4 regions of the Pantoea folii genome follow, and region 3 is predicted to be linked to each of the others. Evidence: predicted binding sites of a transcription regulator. Region 3 holds the regulator's gene; each other region holds the start of a gene.

Region 1 (3,816 bases), on a different contig from region 3:
TAACCTTGGCATTCCGGCGTACATGATTACTTCCAACGGGGCCCGCGTACACAACGCAGACGGTGAACTGGTGTTTAGCCATAACCTCGACGCCGACATCGCCAGCGAGCTTTACGGTCTGCAGTACCACGATGAACATATCCTGACGCACGTGTATCGTGACGATGAGTGGTATATGAGCCGCCATCGCCCGGAGGAGCAGGACTACTTCCGTGAGTCGGTGTTTAACTATCAGGTTTATCAGCCGGGCATGCTTGAAACCGACGGCATCAGCAAGGTGTTCTTTACCTGCGACGATCCTGAACGTCTGGTGCCGCTGGAGCTAGCGATCGAAGCGCGCTGGGGCGATCGCGTTAACGTCAGCTTCTCACTGCCGACCTGTCTGGAAGTGATGGCGGGTGGCGTATCCAAAGGTCACGCGCTGGAGGCGGTATCAAAGCAGCTTGGCTTCTCATTGAAAGAGTGCATCGCTTTTGGTGATGGCATGAATGACGTGGAAATGCTGAGTATGGCGGGTAAAGGCTGCATCATGCGTAATGCGCAGCAGCGCCTGAAAGATACCTTGCCGACGCTGGAAGTGATTGGCAGCAACGCTGAAGATGCGGTGCCGCATACGCTACGTAAGTTGTTCCTTGCTTAAAAAAAATGGGCCGGTGATACTGGCCCATTTTTGTTATGCCATCTGTTTCTTATGTTTATGCTCGCTGACCATGGTGAGCAGCAACAAAATCACCGCCAACACCGATCCGGCAATCATCACCATGAATCCACCATCCCAGCCGAAGTAATCCACGGTGTAACCGACAATCGCACTGGCTGCCACTGAACCGCCGAGATAACCAAACAAACCGGTAAAGCCTGCTGCCGTGCCGGCCGCTTTCTTCGGCGCTAACTCCAGCGCATGCAGACCAATCAGCATCACCGGGCCGTAGATCAGGAAGCCAATGACGATCATGCACAGCATATCGAGACCTGGATTGCCGGGTGGGTTAAGCCAGTACACCACCGTCGCGATGGTTACCAGCGTCATAAAGAACACGCCGGTGGCGCCACGATTGCCTCTGAACACCTTGTCCGACATCCAGCCGCACAGCAAGGTGCCGGGAATGCCCGCATATTCATAGAAGAAGTAAGCCCACGAAGATTTATCCAGCGTGAAATGCTTCACCTCTTTCAGGTAGGTCGGTGACCAGTCGAGAATGCCGTAGCGCAGCAGGTAAACGAACACGTTGGCCAGCGCGATATACCACAGCAGCTTATTAGGCAGGATGTACTGCATAAAAATCTGCTTCGCCGTCAACTCCTCCTCATGATCCTCGCTGTAGTCTGGCGGATAATCATTCTTGTACGCCTCAATCGGCGGCAAACCACAAGACTGCGGCGTATCGCGCATCAGAGCAAAGGCAATAATCGCGATGAGGATGGCACCAAACGCCGGCATATAGAGCGCGGCTTTCCAGTCGTTAAACCACGCCATACCCAGCAGGAACAGCAAGGGTGGAATACCACCGCCCACGTTATGGGCGCAGTTCCACACCGAGACAATCCCGCCACGCTCCTTCTGTGACCACCAGTGCACCATGGTGCGCCCGCACGGTGGCCAGCCCATACCCTGGAACCAACCGCACAGGAACAGCAGCACAAACATCACCATGATGCTGGAGGTGGCCCAGGGTACAAAGCCCATAAACAGCATCACCGCAGCGGCCAGAATCAGTCCGGCAGGTAAAAAGACACGCGGGTTTGAACGGTCAGAGACGGAACCCATGATGAACTTGGAAAAACCGTAGGCGATGGAGATTCCGGACAGCGCAAAGCCAAGATCGCCACGCGAAAAGCCTTGCTCAACCAAATAGGGCATCGCCAGCGCAAAGTTTTTACGGACCAGGTAATAGGCGGCATAGCCAAAGAAAATGCCGATGAAGATTTGCCAGCGTAGCCGACGATAGAGCGGATCGACACGATCGTCAGCGACTTGCGGCTGATGCGGTGCCGGTTTGAAGATACTTAACATGAAGGTGGCCCTCCAGGGCGCAATATTTTTATAAATTCCCAGCAGGTTGGGTCAAATGCCCTCTGGCGTAACAACAAAACCAAAGTTCCATTTCGCGCAAAGGATAGTGATGGTTACGCTACGTTACTGTGATGTGTGACACAATTGTTACAGTTTGATGACATTAAAGAGCGATATAAACCAGGAAATGTTGGTATTCGCGCATGAAGCGTCGGGGCTTTTGGGTTTGTAAGGGGAATCCGTTGCCGTGTCGAATCAGATTCACTGCATCTGCAACCAGCAACCTGATTTCAGCAGTGGGCCTTATCTTAATGAGTGACGGGGATACGGCGATTTGTTTGATTTTAATTTGACCACTCGTCAACCAGATATTTCAGCCCGTCCACGACAGTTTGTTTACACTAGCGCCACTGTTCATTTTGGGATCAATACCGTGCTGTTACTGATCGTTACCACCATTTTGTGGGCTTTTTCCTTTAGTTTGATAGGGGAATACCTTGCGGGCCAGGTTGACTCCTGGTTCTCTGTACTAATGCGCCTTGGGTTGGCTGCGCTCGTTTTTTTGCCCTTCCTGCGCTGGAAGGGCTATCGCGCCTCAACCATCCTGCTGTATATGCTGGTGGGGATGCTGCAACTCGGCATCATGTATCTGCTGAGTTTTGAGGCTTATACCTACCTGAGCGTGACAGAATTCCTGTTGTTTACCGTGATGACGCCGCTCTACGTCACGTTGATTTACGATTTGCTCAGCAGACGTCGGCTGCGAATAGGCTATGCCTTCAGCGCGCTGTTGGCGGTAGCCGGTGCGGCCATCATTCGCTATGACAAAGTCAGCGATCATTTCTGGTTCGGTTTGCTGCTGGTTCAGGCGGCTAACATCTGCTTCGCCATTGGTATGGTTGGCTACAAGCGCTTGCAGGAAACCCGCCCAATGCCGCAACACACGGCCTTCTCTTGGTTCTATCTTGGCGCGGTGATCATCGCCATCATTGCGTGGAGCCTGTGGGGTAACCCGAACAAACTGCCAACCACCTCACTGCAGTGGGGCATTCTGGTGTGGCTGGGCGTGGCGGCTTCCGGGCTGGGCTACTTTATGTGGAACTACGGTGCGACGCAGGTCGATGCCGGTACGCTGGGCATCATGAACAACATGCACGTGCCGGCGGGCTTGCTGGTGAATCTGGCGATCTGGCAGGAAAAACCGCACTGGCCGAGCTTTATTGCCGGGGCGATCGTCATTTTCGCTTCACTATACGTGCACAAGCGTTGGGTAGTGGGGCATGTCGCTAAAAGCGATGCCTAATTAGCTGAACTGCTAAGACGCTCTTTGCTTTGCTCTGGCTTCGCTGTATGAGGTGTTAGTAAAAAGTAGCACCTGAGCCAGAGTGAAGAGACAGGCCGATCAACAGGGAAGTGAGATTCCTTCATGATCGGAGCGGCCTGCATCTGACCTGGTATCAAAGCGACGCTCAAAGCTAAAGGGAAGGGATAGCGTGGCAGAGGAGTAAAGCGTCCGAGCTATGGATGGCGAGGCCGATCCACAGGGATGTGGGCTTCTTTTGCGATCTGCCATGCTATCCCTGACTGAGCACTAACACATAGCAATCAGCCCTTTCCCGACTGAGCACTAACACAAAGCCATCAGGGCTTTTTCGCGGGCGCCGCAGGACGATTCATCATCGTCAATCCCTTCAAAAAGTTACGCAGAATCTGGTCACCGCACTCGCGGTAGTTTTTATGATCCGGATTGCGGAAAATCGCACCGACTTCCGCCTGGGAAATCTTAAAGTTTGCCTTCTCCA
Region 2 (3,816 bases), on a different contig from region 3:
CGCTTTGGCGGGCTGTTGGCCGTCAACAATGTGGCGCTGGAACTGCATCCCCAGGAAATCGTGTCACTGATCGGGCCGAACGGTGCCGGTAAAACCACGGTGTTCAACTGCCTGACCGGTTTTTACAAGCCGACCGGCGGTACCATCAAACTGCGCGATCAGGAGTTGCAGGGCCAGCCAGGCCAGAAGATTGCGCGTATGGGCATCGTGCGTACTTTCCAGCACGTGCGACTGTTCCGTGAGATGACGGTGATTGAAAACCTGCTGGTCGCGCAGCATCAGCACCTGAAAAGTGGCGTGTTCTCCGGCCTGTTCAAAACCCCGGCGTTCCGTCGCGGGGAGAGTGAAGCGCTGGATCGTGCTGCCACCTGGCTGGATCGCATCGGCCTGCTGGAGCTGGCCAATCGGCAGGCGGGCAACCTCGCTTACGGCCAGCAGCGTCGTCTGGAGATTGCGCGCTGCATGGTGACACGTCCGGAAATCCTGATGCTGGATGAGCCTGCCGCAGGACTTAACCCACGCGAAACCCACGAACTGGACGAACTGATTGCCGAACTGCGCGGTGAGCATAAGGTCTCGGTGCTGTTAATCGAACATGATATGAAGCTGGTGATGGGGATTTCTGACCGCATTTATGTGGTGAACCAGGGGACGCCGCTGGCTAACGGTACGCCGGAAGAAGTGCGTAACAATCCGGATGTGATCCGTGCTTATTTAGGTGAGGCGTAATATGGCAAACCCAATTTTAACGTTGCAAGGGGTGAGTGCCCATTACGGCCCGATTCAGGCACTGCACAACATCAACCTGCACATCAGTCAGGGTGAAATTGTCACCCTGATTGGGGCTAACGGCGCAGGTAAAACCACGTTGCTTGGCACCCTGTGTGGTGAACCGCGTGCCACCAGTGGCACTATTATCTTCGACGGCAAAGAGATCACCGACTGGCAAACCGCCAAAATCATGCGTGAAGCGATTGCGATTGTGCCGGAAGGCCGCCGCGTGTTTTCCCGGATGACGGTGGAAGAGAACCTGGCGATGGGCGGTTTCTTTGCCACGCGCCAGCAGTATCAGGAGCGCATTGAGCGGGTTTATCAGCTGTTCCCGCGTCTGGCTGAACGTAAAGTGCAGCGCGCGGGCACCATGTCCGGTGGTGAACAGCAGATGCTGGCGATCGGTCGTGCGCTAATGAGTCAGCCGCGTTTGCTGTTACTCGACGAACCTTCTTTAGGTTTAGCGCCGATTATTATTCAGCAGATTTTCGATACGATTGAACAGTTGCGTAAAGAGGGCATGACCATTTTCCTGGTGGAGCAAAACGCTAACCAGGCGCTGAAGCTCGCCGATCGCGGCTACGTGCTGGAGAACGGTCATGTGGTGCTGGAAGACAGTGGTGAAGCGCTGTTGTCCAACGAAGCGGTACGCAGCGCTTACCTCGGCGCCTGACCTGGCTTACTTGCCAGCTTGCGGTTGGGCAGTGCTCGCCATCCTCACGTACTAAGAGTACGTTCCGGTGGCTGCGCGCTGTCCGCCCGCAATCTGGCTGCGCCGCCGACGGTCTGATAAAAGGTGCGGTCTGACTGCAACGCTGGCGGTCTAAACAGTGGCTCTAGTTTGAGATAACTTGTGCCACTTTAAACTTTCTAATACGCGCAATCTCCGTCACATTCCCGTCATAAACCTGTTATTAATCCGTCATTTCCCCGTGTCATGTTACTTCGCGAACAAAAAAATGCGTGATATCGCGCGTACCTAACAGCACAGGAAAAAACTTATGTCCGCTTTTACGCTTCGTCCCCGCCTGATGAGTGTTTTGCTTGGTCTGGCGCTCAGTGGTAACGCGCTGGCTGCCACTGACATTCCTTTCTGGCACTCAATGGAAGGCGAGTTAGGCAAAGAAGTCGATTCTCTGGCACAACGTTTTAACCAGGCTCACCCAGAATACAAAATCGTACCGACTTACAAAGGTAACTACGAGCAGAGCCTGGCAGCGGGTATCGCTGCTGTGCGTACCGGTAAAGCACCGGCGATTCTGCAGGTTTACGAAGTGGGTACGGCGACCATGATGGCTTCAAAAGCTATCGTGCCTGTGCATGACGTGTTCAAAGACGCGGGCGTGCAGATGGATCCAAAACAGTTCGTGCCAGCGGTTGCAGGTTATTACAGCGACAGCAATGGCCAGCTGATCTCTCAGCCGTTCAACAGCTCAACCCCAGTGCTGTACTACAACAAAGATGCCTTCAAGAAAGCCGGTCTGAACCCAGTCCAGCCGCCTAAAACCTGGCAGGAACTGGCAAAAGACGCCGACGCACTGCGTAAAGCGGGCATGACCTGTGGTTACGCCAGCGGCTGGCAGGGTTGGATTCAAATCGAAAACTTCAGCGCCTGGCATGCACTGCCAGTGGCTACCAAAAACAACGGCTTCGATGGCACTGACGCGGTACTGGAGTTCAACAAGCCGGTGCAGGTTCGCCATATCCAGATGCTGGAAAACATGAACAAGAAGGGTGATTTCACCTACTTCGGTCGTAAAGATGAATCCACCGCGAAGTTCTACAACGGCGATTGCGGCATCACCACGGCTTCTTCCGGCTCTCTGGCGGATATCAAGCATTACGCTAAGTTCAACTTCGGCGTCGGCATGATGCCTTATGACTCAACTGTGCCTAACGCACCGCAGAACGCCATCATCGGCGGCGCGAGCCTGTGGGTGATGAAAGGCAAAGATGCCGACACCTACAAGGGCGTAGCAGAGTTCATGAAGTTCCTGGCTCAGCCAGAAATTGCCGCAGAATGGCACCAGAAGACCGGTTACCTGCCAATCACCACTGCTGCATATGAGCTGACCAAGCAACAGGGCTTCTATGACAAGAACCCAGGCGCAGACATCGCCACGCGTCAGATGCTGAACAAAGATCCACTGCCGTTCACCAAAGGCATGCGTCTGGGCAACATGCCACAGATTCGTACCATTGTGGACGAAGAGCTGGAAGGCGTGTGGACGGGCAAACAGGCTCCACAGGCTGCACTGGATAACGCTGTGAAGCGCGGAAACGAACTGCTGCGTCGTTTTGAACAGCAAGTGAAGTAATTCCGTTGTCTCGGGGCTGGCGCATGGCGTCAGCCCCGATTTCTCTTTTGGCGAGTCTGCTATGTCCTCATCACGCCCCGTTTTTCGCTCCCGTTTTTTGCCCTATTTGCTGGTGGCACCACAGCTGGTCATTACTGCTATTTTCTTCCTGTGGCCGGCCGGTGAAGCGCTGTGGTATTCGCTGCAAAGCATCGATCCCTTTGGTATTTCCAGCACCTTCGTCGGGCTGGATAACTTCAAGCGCCTGTTCAGCGACAGCTATTACCTCGACTCTTTCTGGACCACCATCGAATTCAGCGCCCTGGTTACGGTATGCGGCATGACCTTCTCGCTGCTGCTGGCGGCGTTGGTCGACTACGTGGTGCGTCTGAAAAAACTGTACCAAACGCTATTGCTGCTGCCTTACGCCGTTGCACCGGTGGTCGCTGCCGTGCTGTGGATGTTCCTGTTCAACCCTGGCCTCGGCCTGTTCAGCCATCTGCTGAACCAGATTGGCTATAACTGGAACTACGCGCAAAACAGCGGTCAGGCGATGTTCCTGATCGTGCTGGCATCCATCTGGCAGCAGATGAGCTACAACTTCCTGTTCTTCTTTGCCGCACTGCAGTCGATCCCCAAATCGCTGGTGGAAGCGGCGGCGATTGACGGTGCTGGACCGGTGCGCCGTTTCTTCAATCTGTCACTGCCGCTGATCACCCCGGTGAGTTTCTTCCTGCTGGTCGTCAAC
Region 3 (3,816 bases):
CAGCGCGGCGAGGGTGGTGCGGAACAGTTGCGTGAGCTGTTCGGCTTGTTCGGCATCCAACTGCTCTTCCTGCGCCAGACGGCGGGCGAACACCTCTTCGACTTTCAATTCGCTTAGCGTTTCATTATCCATGCGCGCCAGGCTGCGCTGACGCTGTTCACGGCTGCGGCGCACCAGCAGCACTTCCACCGGCAGGGCTTCGGTCAGTTGCTCAACGCGGCGCTGCAAATCGCTGAGATATTCTTGCGTGGTGATTTCAATATCGAGCCAGACGGGCTGCTCGCGATCTCCCTCGCTAAACTCGCCCAACTGTTGTTCGATCTCCGCCATTGAGCCTTTTAACATCTGCATCGGCTGGAACTGCGGGATCGGGAGGGGAGTGACGCTATCCAGCTGAGCGCTGAACTCCAGCAGGAACACGCTCTTTTCGCGGCCCAGTTCGTCAAAACTGAGCGGAATCGGTGAGCCGCTGTAGCGAATATGATCGCTATCGGCAATGCGCTGCGCACGGTGAATATGGCCAAGGGCAATGTAATCCGCGGCGGGAAACGCCTGCGCCGGGAAGGCATCCAGCGTGCCGATATAGATATCGCGCACCGAGTCGCTTTTCGTCACGCCAACGGTGGTGAGATGACCGGTGGCAATGATGGGAAGTGCGCGATTTGCCCGCTCGGCCAGCGCTGCGGCATAACACTGCTGATAATGCTGCTCAATCGCTTCCAGCAGTGAGATCTGCTTCTCGCGCCCGGATTGCCCCGCCTGGCTGCGCAAAATATCGCGCGAACGTAAATAGGGAATCGCGCACAGCAGTGCGCCCGGCGTGCCATCGCGTTGATGCAGCGTCAGCACCTGCTGTTCGCCCTCTGGTGTGGCGCTGGTGATCACTCGCGTATTTAAACAGGCGAGTAACTCGCGTGATTCATTCAGGGTCGCGACGGAATCATGGTTGCCCGCCAGCACAATCAGTTCACAGTGCGTCGGCTGTAGCGCCACCACGAAGCGGTTAAACATTTCACGCGCATAGCTCGGTGGCGAACCGGTATCAAACAGGTCTCCCGCGATGATTAAAGCATCCACCTGATGCTGGGTAATCTGTGCCAGCAGCCAGTCCAGGAAGGCCTGATGCTCGGCCGCCCGGCTTTTGCTGTAAAAGAACTGACCGAGATGCCAATCCGCGGTGTGAATGATGCGCATGAATACTCCCTGCTTCGTTAAGCGAAGGCGAATTATAACCTCTTCAGATCGCAAAGAAAAAAAAGCGATAATCGTTGTCACATTTCTGTTTTATCACTATCTATCATAGGGAGGGTTTTTCATAAAAGTGTCATAAAACTGACGCATAATGGCGCCGCAAATCCCAGTGACCTATTGTCACAAAAGCAGGAGTTATAATGGCTAAGCGCATTTTGGTTGTGGAAGACGAAGCTCCCATCCGTGAAATGTTATGTTTCGTGCTGGAACAGAATGATTACCAGCCTATTGAGGCAGAAGACTATGACAGCGCGATTGGTAAGCTAATCGAACCCTGGCCTGATTTAATTCTGCTGGATTGGATGTTGCCTGGCGGCAGCGGTATTCAGTTTATTAAACATTTGAAACGTGAAGCCATGACGCGCGACATCCCGGTGATGATGCTGACGGCGCGCGGTGAAGAAGAAGATCGCGTGCGCGGTCTGGAAGTGGGCGCGGATGACTACATCACCAAGCCTTTCTCACCGAAAGAGCTGATGGCACGTATTAAAGCGGTGATGCGCCGTATTTCACCGATGGCGGTGGAAGAGGTGATTGAGATGCAGGGCCTGAGCCTCGATCCGTCCTCACATCGCGTGATGTCGGAAAGTACCCCGCTGGAAATGGGACCGACCGAATATAAATTGCTGCACTTCTTTATGACGCACCCGGAGCGTGTTTACAGCCGCGAACAGCTGCTGAACCATGTATGGGGCACCAACGTCTACGTGGAAGATCGTACCGTTGATGTGCATATCCGTCGTTTACGTAAAGCACTGGAAGTATCTGGCCACGATCGCATGGTTCAAACCGTACGCGGAACAGGGTATCGTTTCTCTGCCCGCTACTAAACGGAGTCTTTTACCGTGCTGGAACGACTCTCCTGGAAGAGACTATTGACTGAGCTGGCGCTGGTCTGTTTGCCCGCGCTGGTGCTTGGTCTGTTGTTCGGTTATCTGCCCTGGCTACTGCTGATCGCGGTGTCGGGTGTGATGTTTTGGCACTTTAGATATCTGATGCGTCTGTCGCACTGGCTGTGGGTCGATCGTTCCATGACGCCGCCCGCCGGACGCGGTAGCTGGGAACCCTTGTTCTACGGCCTCTACCAGATGCAACTGCGTAACCGTCGTCGTCGTCGCGAGCTGGGTAACCTGATTAAGCGCTTTCGTAGCGGCGCGGAATCCCTGCCGGATGCAGTGATCCTGACCACCGAAGAGGGCACCATTTTCTGGTGCAACGGGCTGGCACAACAGCATCTCGGGCTGCGCTGGCCGGAAGATAATGGCCAGAACATCCTCAACTTGCTGCGCTATCCTGAGTTTTCCCGCTATATTCGCCAACGCGATTTTGACAAGCCGCTGACGCTGGTGCTGAACAATCAACATCATATGGAATTCCGTGTGATGCCCTATAGCGAAGGGCAGTGGTTGATGGTGGCGCGCGATGTCACCCAAATGCACCAGCTGGAAGGGGCGCGGCGCAACTTCTTTGCCAACGTCAGTCATGAACTGCGTACGCCGTTAACGGTGCTGCAGGGCTATCTGGAGATGATGGACGATGCGACGATGAACGAGCGCACGCGCGGCAAGGCGTTGCACACCATGCAGGAGCAAACGCGTCGCATGGATAGCCTGGTGAAACAGCTGCTGACTTTGTCGCGTATCGAGGCCGCACCGGCTATCGATCTCAAAGAGACGGTGGATGTGCCAGGCATGCTGCAACTGCTGCAGCGCGAGGCGGAAACGCTCAGCCAGGGCCGACACAGCATTCATTTCCGCACCGATCCGCACCTCAAAGTCTTCGGTAATGATGAACAGCTGCGCAGCGCCATTTCCAATCTGGTGTACAACGCGGTGAATCACACGCCGGAAGGGACGCGCCTCGATATTAGCTGGCTGCGTAACAAAGAGGGCGCGGAGTTCAAAGTGTGCGATAACGGACCGGGGATCAGCGAGGAGCATTTGCCGCGCCTCACCGAGCGTTTCTATCGGGTGGATAAAGCCCGATCGCGCGCCACCGGGGGCAGTGGCTTAGGGTTGGCGATCGTTAAGCATGCATTGAGCCACCATAATGCACGGCTGGAAATCACCAGTATTCCGCATCAGGAAACCTGTTTTAGTTTCGTGCTGCCGCCACGCTTGATTGTGGCGAAGAGCGTGCACAGTAAGGTCAGTTAAGCACGATGAAGTGGCGCAATTGATTGCGTGATGAATCGCGGCGCGACAGAATGTGCAGTTCAATGTTCCTGACCTGATTTGCGGAAGACCTGATGAGATCGCTGTTGCTGTTCACGTTGCTGCTGTGCTCTACGCTGGCACAAAGCCAACAAACCATGCTCACCGGCAATTTGAGCAGCGTCGGTTCCGACACCCTCGGCTATCTGATGACCTTATGGGGCGAGGATTTCAGCCGCCAGTCACCGGGCGTTAACGTTCAGGTACAGGCGGCTGGATCCTCAACCGCACCCACCGCGCTGGCGGCAGGCGCTGCCCAGCTCGGGGCGATGAGCCGCCCGATGCAAATTGATGAACGCCAACTGTTTACCACGCGCTACGGCTATCCCCCGCTGGCGGTGCCGGTGGCGAT
Region 4 (3,816 bases), on a different contig from region 3:
TGAACAGGACGAAAAGACCGTTATCGTGCGCACGCGAAGGCAGCCAGCGCATCAACCAGCCTCGACCGCTGTCGCTAGCCAGAGCGATTTCCAGTGCGCTGGGATCGCTTTCTCGGTTTTCCCACAGGCTCACCGGAATGGGTTTCATACCAAAGGGACTGCGTGAATGGGTGCCACCTGTTTGATGCGGGGCAATCAGAATATCGGCTCCCATGAGCGCGGTGATGCGGACGTTATCGGTTAAATTATTGTCCCAGCAAATCAGAATCCCGACTTTCACCCCCCATGGCGTGTCAAACACGGTGAATTCATTTCCCTGGGCGATGCCCGCATGTTCGAAAGCATGGATCTTACGATGTACATGGCGTTGGCCATCCGGCATGCAGACCGCATAGGCATTGTAGAGCAGTCCATTATCATGCTTTTCGATGTAGCCGGCGCCGATCGCCATCTGATGCTTTTCCGCCAGGCTCGCGATACGCGCCAGTGACGGGCTGTTTTCCGTGCGCTCGGCCAGGGCTTCGACCTCTGTAATGGGCAGATCCGGCACATGCCAGTAACCCGTGATGCACATTTCAGGAAAGGCTAATATTTTGACTTCTTCTTGTGCGGCCTGCGCGATAAAGCGCTCCATCACGGAAAGATTGTAAGCTTTGTCGCTGGCGCGATGGCAAAACTGCACGGTGGCAACGCGAAGTGAATGTTCCATGGTGATTCTCCGAAAGGAAATAGGTCGCTATTTCACCAGAGGGAAAACCACCGTGTATAATCACAACTTCTCCCACTTTGATAACCGATTGGAATGGATATTAAACTGTTACGCGCCTTTGTGACGCTGGCGCAAGAAGGCACCTACCACTCGGCGGCCAATAAGCTCTGCATCACCCAGCCCGCACTATCGAAACAGATCCAGACACTGGAGCACCTTTCTGGTGTGACGCTATTTCAGCGCGGACGGCATGGCGCGCGGTTAACGGTGGCGGGAGATCAATTGTTAGCGGCTGCCAGCGAGGCAGTGGAACGCTATGCGGATTTTTTCGCTGACGTGACGGCGATCCAAAGAGGGGATTCAGGAAAACTCACTCTGGGTTTTGGCATCTCTTCTTATCTTTTTGCTGCCAAACGTGTCGCTGCCTTTCGCGTTCGTTATCCCGGCGTAAAGGTCTCGCTCAACGATATGCCTTCGGCGGTTCAGACCCAATGGCTTGCTGAAGGACGACTGCAGGTGGGATTTGTGCGCTTACCCGTGCCTGAATCACTGCAAAGTCACAGTCTGGATACGGAACAATTAGTGCTGGCGGTAGCCGCTGATCAATTATTGAGTCACTTAGAAGCAACGCAGGTTATTGAAAATCATCAACTCTTACAGTTGGCACCTCAGCGGGGCGAAGGGCTCACTACGCAGGCCGATCAATTCCTGACCGCAAGAAACCTCACGCCGCGCACGGTGTCGGCTGCTGATGATATCCAGACGTTACTGGCGCTGGTGGCCGCTGGTGATGGTGTGGCGTTACTGCCGGCGAGTGTGAAACACATCCTGCCTGTAGGCGTCACACTATTGCCGCTGGAAGGCGAGCATACCCAATGGCACACCGGTTTGGCGTGGAATGGTCAGATTAAGGACCCGCTAAGAGACAAGTTTTTAGCGATGGTAATGGAAAATGGCCAGATAAATTAACGATGTGGCTGAATTGAAGACAAAAAAAAGCCTGAACTTTCGTTCAGGCTCTTCTTCAAAATGATGGCGGTGAGAGGGGGATTCGAACCCCCGATACGTTGCCGTATACACACTTTCCAGGCGTGCTCCTTCAGCCACTCGGACATCTCACCACATTTTTTCTGCCAACCGCACTGGGTCAACGGGGCGCTACTATAGGGAGTTACCTGAATACGGTCAAGCCCTATTTTCTCCTTTTGTTCTATCCGCTTAAGCTCTGTGCAGCTTGCTGCATCTCTCGCCGAACTGCGTGTTCTGTCATCAAATTATTCCTTCTCTGCCACAAAAGTGTCACCAGACTGTCGCAGACTTGTCTGCGGAAACATTTGGTTATATTTACTGATAAGGATGCTTATAAATGAAACACATACCTCTTTTTACGGTTTCTCTGCTGGCTTCACTCATCGCGACGTCAGCTGTCGCAGATTCAACAACGTATAGCCGCGCCGCCACCGGTGATATCACCGAACACGGTGGCGCGCGCCGCCTCAGCAGCGACCAGACGGAAGCGCTGAAATCCTCATTAATCAATACCACGGCCAAAAACGTCATCTTATTGATCGGCGATGGCATGGGTGACTCGGAAATCACCGCCGCACGAAATCAGGCGATGGGCGCGGGTGGTTTCTTCCCAGGCATTGATGCGCTGCCGTTAACCGGTCAGTACACCCACTACTCGTTAGACAAGAAAACTCACAAACCGAATTACGTGACCGATTCGGCTGCCTCCGCGACCGCCTGGGCGACGGGCACCAAATCTTATAACGGCGCCATCGGCGTAGACGTTAATGGCAAGGATCAGGTCACCATTCTGGAGCTGGCGAAAGCCGCTGGGAAAGCCACCGGTAACGTCTCGACTGCAGAATTACAGGATGCCACGCCCGCCGCTTTGATGGCGCATGTCACGTCGCGTAAATGTTATGGCCCGGAAAAAACCAGCGAGCTGTGTCCCACCAATGCGCTGGAGCAGGGCGGTAAAGGGTCCATCAGCGAGCAGATGCTGAAAACCCGTCCAGATGTCACCCTCGGCGGCGGGGCGAAATCGTTCTCTGAAAGCGCCAAAGCGGGTGAATATCAGGGTAAAACCCTGCGCGAGCAGGCTCAGGCACTGGGCTTCCAGCTGGTCGATAACCTTGATGGCATGAATGCAATTAAACAGGCCGATCAGACGAAGCCGGTGCTCGGGCTGTTCTCTGACGGCAATATGCCGGTTCGCTGGCAGGGACCGAAAGCCAGCTATCACGGCAATATCGATAAACCGGTGGTGACCTGTGAAGTGAATAAAGATCGCCCGGCATCAACACCAACATTGGCGCAGATGACTAAAAAGGCGATTGATCTGCTGAGCACCAATGAGAAAGGTTTCTTCCTGCAGGTGGAAGGCGCGTCAATTGATAAACAGGATCACGCGGCGAACCCGTGCGGCCAGATTGGCGAAACGGTGGATCTGGATGAGGCCGTGCAGCAGGCGCTGGCCTTTGCACGTGAACACGGTGACACGCTGGTGGTAGTGACGGCAGACCATGCGCATAGCAGCCAGATTATTGAAAATGGCCGCAAAGCCCCAGGCCTGACCCAGGCGGTGAACACCAAAGATGGTGCGGTCATGACCATCAGCTACGGTAACTCTGAAGAGGATTCTCAGGGACATACCGGCACACAGCTGCGCATCGCGGCCTATGGGCCTTATGCGGCTAACGTGGTGGGCCTGACCGATCAGACTGACTTGTTCTTTACGCTGAAGGATGCAATGGGCATCAAGTAATCACTCCCGGCAGCAACGAGAATCCCCGCATCAGCGGGGATTTTTCTGGCTGCAGATTGGTGCGAATTACAATCCGCGCTGCGCCATTAAGCGCGCTAAATCCACCAGACGATTTGAGAATCCCCACTCGTTATCGTACCAGGCGAGGATTTTCACCAGGTTGCCGCCAATCACCAGGGTAGAGAGCCCATCAATGATCGATGAACGCGGATCGCCCTGATAATCGCTGGAGACCAGTGGCTCATCGCTGTATCCCAGAATGCCTTTTAATGGACCCTCAGCGGCGGCGGCCTTAAATGCATTGTTCACTTCTTCTGCCGTCACATCACGCTTC

What was found. The regulator PhoB, encoded in region 3, activates phosphate uptake and scavenging genes when phosphate is short. The targets are predictions, from matches to a motif close to CTGTCATAAAACTGNCNNAT.
Region 1: glpT (glycerol-3-phosphate transporter) is a predicted target of PhoB. The motif match lies at 2,159-2,178, and genes of this name have one in related genera.
Region 2: ugpB (sn-glycerol-3-phosphate ABC transporter substrate-binding protein UgpB) is a predicted target of PhoB. The motif match lies at 1,669-1,688, and genes of this name have one in related genera.
Region 4: phoA (alkaline phosphatase) is a predicted target of PhoB. The motif match lies at 2,006-2,025, and genes of this name have one in related genera.

What each region holds. Positions count from the first base shown of each region.
Region 1 is NZ_JBWXON010000029.1:25,860-29,675, reverse strand. It holds gene yigL (sugar/pyridoxal phosphate phosphatase YigL) at 1-640, shown strand, start outside; gene glpT (glycerol-3-phosphate transporter) at 674-2,014, opposite strand; gene AC1MDE_RS24510 (carboxylate/amino acid/amine transporter) at 2,448-3,317, shown strand; gene AC1MDE_RS24505 (YehS family protein) at 3,656-3,816, opposite strand, start outside.
Region 2 is NZ_JBWXON010000008.1:181,660-185,475, reverse strand. It holds gene livG (high-affinity branched-chain amino acid ABC transporter ATP-binding protein LivG) at 1-729, shown strand, start outside; gene livF (high-affinity branched-chain amino acid ABC transporter ATP-binding protein LivF) at 731-1,444, shown strand; gene ugpB (sn-glycerol-3-phosphate ABC transporter substrate-binding protein UgpB) at 1,773-3,089, shown strand; gene ugpA (sn-glycerol-3-phosphate ABC transporter permease UgpA) at 3,151-3,816, shown strand, end outside.
Region 3 is NZ_JBWXON010000011.1:70,270-74,085, reverse strand. It holds gene sbcD (exonuclease subunit SbcD) at 1-1,194, opposite strand, end outside; gene phoB (phosphate response regulator transcription factor PhoB) at 1,392-2,081, shown strand; gene phoR (phosphate regulon sensor histidine kinase PhoR) at 2,097-3,407, shown strand; gene AC1MDE_RS14090 (PstS family phosphate ABC transporter substrate-binding protein) at 3,500-3,816, shown strand, end outside.
Region 4 is NZ_JBWXON010000013.1:11,773-15,588, forward strand. It holds gene AC1MDE_RS15515 (nitrilase family protein) at 1-709, opposite strand, end outside; gene AC1MDE_RS15520 (LysR family transcriptional regulator) at 803-1,678, shown strand; tRNA gene AC1MDE_RS15525 (tRNA-Ser) at 1,743-1,830, opposite strand; gene phoA (alkaline phosphatase) at 2,076-3,482, shown strand; gene gap (type I glyceraldehyde-3-phosphate dehydrogenase) at 3,549-3,816, opposite strand, start outside.